DNA from 2 places in the Undibacterium sp. CY21W genome. Region 2 is predicted to be linked to the other one. Evidence: predicted binding sites of a transcription regulator. Region 2 holds the regulator's gene; the other holds the start of a gene.

What was found. Region 2 encodes NrdR, which represses ribonucleotide reductase genes. Its sites were predicted from a motif close to CACNANATNTNGTG; they were not measured.
Region 1: a site for NrdR is predicted at 1,754-1,767, ahead of H8K29_RS01760 (ribonucleoside triphosphate reductase). Genes of this name have one in related genera too.

Annotation. Positions count from the first base shown of each region.
Region 1 covers NZ_JACOGE010000001.1:396,179-399,459, reverse strand. The annotation lists gene H8K29_RS01760 (ribonucleoside triphosphate reductase) at 1-1,706, opposite strand, end outside; gene H8K29_RS01755 (ABC transporter substrate-binding protein) at 2,244-2,996, shown strand; gene H8K29_RS01750 (porin) at 3,128-3,281, shown strand, end outside.
Region 2 covers NZ_JACOGE010000005.1:228,442-231,722, forward strand. The annotation lists gene H8K29_RS13350 (FadR/GntR family transcriptional regulator) at 1-23, opposite strand, end outside; gene H8K29_RS13355 (D-hexose-6-phosphate mutarotase) at 153-998, shown strand; gene H8K29_RS13360 (sulfite exporter TauE/SafE family protein) at 1,140-1,886, opposite strand; gene nrdR (transcriptional regulator NrdR) at 1,901-2,374, opposite strand; gene glyA (serine hydroxymethyltransferase) at 2,467-3,281, opposite strand, start outside.

The DNA of each region.
Region 1 (3,281 bases), on a different contig from region 2:
TAGTAAGGCATCTCGGTCGTACCGGCCTGCAGAATATCCGAAAAGCGCTTGCGGTCTTCTTTCGCAAAACGGTAGGTTGTTCCTTCCGCAGGTGTCGCTTCCAGATTGTACATATGGCCGGTCTCGTCCTGAAATTCCAGCATTCTGGCGCGGATATGATCCAGCAGACGAATCGCCATCGCATGGCCAGCAGCGCTGCTGATATCGTCTTCACCGGCAGTGAAGTTACGTATCATCTCGTTGATACCGTTCACACCCAGCGTCGAAAAGTGATTACGCAAGGTTCCCAGATAGCGCTTGGTATAAGGGAACAAGCCGTTATCCATGTGCCGCTGTATCACTTTGCGCTTTATTTCCAAGCTGGTTTTTCCGAGTTCCAGCAAATGATCCAGTGCTGTCAGCAAGGCAGACTCATTACCTCGATAACGATAACCGAGACGGGCGCAGTTAATCGTGACCACACCGAGCGAGCCGGTCTGTTCAGCAGAGCCAAACAAACCGTTACCGCGCTTCAGCAATTCGCGCAGATCCAGCTGCAAGCGACAACACATGGAACGTATCATGTTCGGCTTGAGTTCAGAGTTAATGAAATTCTGAAAGTACGGTAAGCCATAACGTGCCGTCATTTCAAACAGACGTTCGGCGTTCGGGCTGTACCAGTCAAAATCCTCGGTCATGTTATAGGTAGGAATAGGAAAGGTGAACGCGCGCCCTTTTGCATCACCGGCCATCATCACTTCGATGTATGCACGGTTAATCATGTCCATTTCGGCCTGTAATTCACCGTAGGAAAATGGCATTTCGATGCCAGCGATGACCGGTATCTGATCACGTAAATCAGCCGGGCACACCCAGTCGAAAGTCAGATTCGTAAAAGGCGTCTGAGTGCCCCAACGTGACGGCACATTCAGGTTGTAAATCAGCTCCTGCATACACTGTTTAACACTGGCGTAACTCAATGCATCCTTGCGCACGAAAGGCGCCAGATAGGTATCGAAAGAACTGAATGCCTGAGCGCCCGCCCATTCATTTTGCAATGTCCCGAGAAAATTCACGATCTGCCCGACCGCGCTCGATAAATGTTTTGGCGGCGCAGATTCGACCTTACCCGGCACGCCGTTCAAGCCTTCGTTCAACAAGGTACGTAAAGACCATCCGGCGCAGTAGCCAGCCAGCATATCCAGATCATGAATATGCAGATCCGCTTCCCGGTGTGCCATACCGACTTCTGGCGGATACACATGACTCAGCCAGTAATTCGCAATGACTTTGCCGGAGACATTCAGAATCAGACCGCCGAGCGAGTATCCCTGATTGGCATTTGCATTGACACGCCAGTCCTGACGCTGCAGGTATTCATTGATGGATGATTCGACATCAACGAGGGTGTGTTGGTCATGCCGCAAACGTTGGTGCTGTTCGCGGTACACAATATAGGCGCGCAAGGTCTGGCGATAACCGGACTCAAATAAGACTGATTCGACTACGTCCTGAATCTGCTCGATATGCAGTAGCGGCGTAGCGTTTACCATCGCATTACTTTGCATTACCTGAGCACACAAATCACTCGCCACGCGTAAATCAAATTCACCACTCGCCTGACCTGCGCGCTGCAGGGCAAATTCAATTTTCTTTGCATCAAATGCGCTGATGCTGCCATCCCGCTTGATGACCTGTATCTGCGATTCACAAAATTGCTCAGTCATTATCGTTATCCAAATACACAATATTTAGTAGTTGAATTTAGAATAATCACTAAATATAGTATAGTCAAACGAAGACTGATGCTTTTTTAAAATCATTGATCCGGGTCAAAAAACTCATAGATCAACTGATTGATACGAAAAAACTCGCAGCGCCACGATATTACGCTTGCTGTGCTGATCGGCCTGTCGCCACTGTAATGCGCACTTTCTATCAGTCTTTCGAGATCAAAAAAAAAAAGACTTATGCCCGCAGACATCTAAGCCTGCGGACAGATCAACATAGGCATAAAGAAAGACAGCGGGAAGCTGGCGTGTGCAAATCTTGCCTGCGGTAACTATATAAACAGATACAGAAATATTTGTACTGACGCCACAGCCATACACGAAGGAATGTGGCAACATTTATAGCCAAAAAGGGCGAGTCGGATTGCGAGACGACAATCGACTGCGTCAACACTACAATGCTCTGCAATTGCTGACACGTATCCGGGATTGCTTACTATTCTAAACATAACGCGTTCAGGTATGAGACAAACGATGAACTTGTTGATGCAGATAATGACGGCGTTAATTTCAACAAGTGTTGCGGCTGAAACACCTGGAAATTTACATATTTCTGTCAACGTCGACTCTGCCACTGGCATGTTTGCAGCATCCATACTTCGCGAAGTATACAAACAGACGAAGCTGGAATTTTGTATTATCAACCTGCCGCCACTGCGCGCAACCAAAGAAGCTAAGGCTGGAAACATAGACGGCGAAGTATTGCGGCCACCCAATTACGCAGTGTCACATCCAGAGTTAATACGTATTGATCCGCCTTATATCGTCGTTGAAACTCTGGCGTACACATTAAAAACCCGCAATCTGACTATTCAGAAAAAAAGCGATTTAAAGCCACTCAGAGTTGGTGTCGTGCGCGGAATTATAAATGCGCAAAATGCGACCGAAGGGCTAAACGACATTACGTTTGCCGATACGTCAGAAAGTCTCTTCAAAATGTTGACCGCTGGTCGTATTGATGTCGCGGTGGACTCCAGATATAGCGCAGACCGGGCAATGAAAAAAACAATGATCAATGACATTGTTTCGGAAAAAATCGTCTTGCTGGTACAACCCGCTCACCACTATCTGAATATCAAACATAAAGCGTTGGCAGCGAGTCTGGCCACAACAATCAGTCAGCTCGCGGCAACTGGAGAATTGCAGCGACTGGCAACGACTGCAGAATCTGAGCAAATGAAAAACGACAACGCAACAGCGACACTTCCTGTGAAAAACTGTAACTGAATTACAGTCAGATAAAAAAGTGATTTTATGCAGCAGATTCATCCGTAGTGTGTTTCACCCCGTGTGTCAGAAGAAAAGAAACGTCGATAGTAATCGCAGGCCTGAACTCAACAATATACGAAGAGGACACCATGAAAACGCGTTTATTTTTATCCGGAATAAGTCTGGCAGGAATGTCTGCCTTTTCACCAACTGTTTCAGCACAATCAAATGTCGTACTGTATGGCATCGCAGACCTTGGCATTCATTACAGTAATGGATTAAACGCCAGTAATGCTCCCACAG
Region 2 (3,281 bases):
GGAAATAAGGCTGATTTTTCCATCGCAGTATCTATTCGCCGTAGAGATGATTTTGGCGCGATTGTATAGGAAAACGCCTGTTAAATGTTATACGATGTCGTATAAATGGCGACGTTGTAAGTGAATTAATCAAAATTAATCAAAATTAATCGATGATGAACAACAATAAAAAAACAAATGCAGACTGGATAGCGTTGCATACCAAAAATCATGCGCGATGCAATATCCGTGTTCAAGGCGCACATATCGCCTCCTGGTCACCGGCCGGTCGCGATGAACAGTTATTTATGAGTCGTCTTTCTTCCCCAGATCAGAGTCAGCCTTTGCGTGGCGGCATTCCTCTCATCTTTCCTCAGTTTGCTGACTTGGGGCCATTACCCAAGCATGGATTTGCCCGCACGGCAATTTGGCGGCTTGAGGATGTGCAGCAGAACGACGATACGGCAAGCGCGATACTGGTGCTGACGGATACCCCTGAAAGTATGCAGTTTTGGCCGCATTCATTTACTGCGACGATACGCATCACCTTAACCGACCAGGCCTTACAGGTCGATTGGCAAGTGCGGAATGAGGGCGTACAAACAATGTCGTTTCAGGCTGCGTTGCATACCTATTTCCGCGTCGCAGAAGGGCAATTTGCGACGATACTGGGGCTGGCAAATAGCCCCAGTTACAACAAACTTACACAGGAAAAGGCAGCGGCAAACGGAGCGAATCAACTGATTGTGAAAAATGCGATTGACAGTATTTATGCGCAAACACCAGACCATCTGATTTTGCAGACCGGTCTTGGCGAGCTGCAAATTGACAAGCATGGTTTTCCCGATACGGTCGTATGGACTCCCTGGGATGAGGGCGCGCGGCAAATTGCGGATCTCGCAGATGATGAAGGGCGTGCGTTCATCTGTGTGGAGGCAGCTTGTGTAAATGTTCCCATTATTTTATCGCCGCAACAAAACTGGAACGCTAGTATGAAGTTGGAATGCTCAGAAGAATAAGCCTGCGGTGCGGAACCGCATTACTTAGATGACCCGTACCCGAATTGGGACACAGTACACAGCAAAACAATGGTGCAAAGAGATGTCAGACACAGAATGTGGAGCATGCCATTGCTCTCGCGACCTAAACACGGCATAAACTTACGCCATCAATCCATCCCACAATAGTTTGACGCCGGAAAGCCCGAGCGCTGCGGTTGCGAACAGATAAAACGGACGTTCCGGGATGCGCTGTAAAAGACGCATGCCTATCCACACGCCCGCTGGTACCAGCGGCAGCAGTAAGGCGGACATTGTCAGTGTGTCGACGCTGAACAGGCCCAGCGCGATGTAAAACGGCAGTTTCGCCAGGTTGATGACGGAAAAGAAAAAGACCGTGGTCGCGACGAAGGTTTCGCGCGGCTGCCGCCATGACAGCAGATAGATCATCACCGGTGGCCCGCCGGCATGCGCCAGTGTGCTGGTAAAGCCAGCACCAACGCCGCTGAGCCAGCCAAAAATACGTGGTGGACGCTGTTCTGTCGTTGCCTGGCCGCGATGACGTAGTAGCCGGTCGAGGGTGAAACCGACGGCGATCAGTCCTATCAGTCCTTTCACCAGTTGGTCGGACATGACGCCAAAGGCCAGCGTTCCCAGCACGATGCCAACGATGGCGCCCGGTATCAGTACTTTCAGATCACGCCAGTCGGCTTTGCCGCTCCAGGCGCGGATGCCGACCATATCCATCGCGATCAGGATAGGCAGCATCACTGCTGCTGCGTTACGCGGTGAAATCCACAGCGAAAGAAAGGGAACGGCCAGCCCGCCCAATGCACCACCCAGCCCTGATTTAGAAATCCCGGTAATCAGAACCGCAAAGGCGGCAACCAGCCAGCCGGCGGTGTTCATGTGCTCCATGTTGCTTATTTATTTTTTGAAGTTTTGTTGTCGACATTCACTTCTTGTATCGCCTCGGCGAATTCAGAAATGTCTTTAAAGCTTTTGTACACCGAAGCAAAACGGATGTAGGCGATTTTATCGAGACGTTTTAATTCGTGCATGACCAGTTCGCCCAGATGGACGGACATGATTTCCCTTTCGCCGCTGGAGAGCAATTTTTCTTCTATGCGTTGAATGGCGCTGTCGATGGCTTCGGCAGACACGGGGCGTTTGCGCAGCGCGAGCATGAAGCTGGCGCGCAGTTTATTCGATTCATATTCAGTGCGGCTGCCATTTTTCTTGACGATGACAGGCATCACCAGTTCCACCCGCTCATATGTGGTGAAGCGCTTATCGCAATCTGCGCAGCGACGACGACGACGGATAACATTGCCTTCTTCGGAAACACGCGTATCGATGACCTGAGTATCAATATGATGGCAGTAAGGACATTTCATGAATAGAGCCGTAGTGGGTGAGTTTGTCTGTCAGACAGCGACAATTAAAAAAACGCCACTCGGCTGAGTGGCGTTTTGATGACGACCAGAAATTACTTCGCGTACACAGGGAAAGCGCTGGTCAGTTTTTTCACTTCTGCTTTGACGCGTTCTATGGTTGCCGCATCGTTAGGATTATCCAGCACGTCAGCAATCAGATGACCGACTTTAATTGCTTCCGCTTCTTTGAAACCGCGGGTGGTAAATGCCGGGCTGCCCAGACGGATACCGGAAGTGACCATCGGTTTTTGCGGATCGTTAGGGATACCGTTTTTGTTGCAAGTCATGTGTGCGGAACCGAGGATTGCTTCGGCTTCTTTGCCTGTCAGACCTTTAGGACGCAGATCCACCAGCATCACATGAGATTCAGTGTGGCCGGAAACGATGCGCAGACCGCGTTCTGTCAGTGTTTGCGCCAGAGCCGCTGCATTTTTGATGACTTGTTGCTGATATTCTTTGAATTCAGGAGACAGCGCTTCTTTGAATGCGACTGCTTTACCAGCGATCACATGCATCAGCGGGCCGCCCTGAATACCAGGGAAAATCGATGAGTTAATTTTCTTAGCGATCGCTTCGTCATTGCTCAGTATGATACCGCCGCGTGGGCCGCGCAGGCTCTTGTGCGTGGTAGAAGTGACGACGTCAGCAAACGGCACTGGATTCGGATACACGCCCGCAGCGATCAGGCCGGCATAATGCGCCATATCGACCATAAAATACGCGCCGACTTCTTTGGCGATTTTGCCGAAACGTTCAAAATCAATACGCAGTGCAAATGCAGATGCACCAGCGATGATCAGTTTTGGTTTGGTTTCGCGCGCCAGTTTTTCCATCGCATCGTAATCGATGTCTTCCTGTGCGTTCAGGC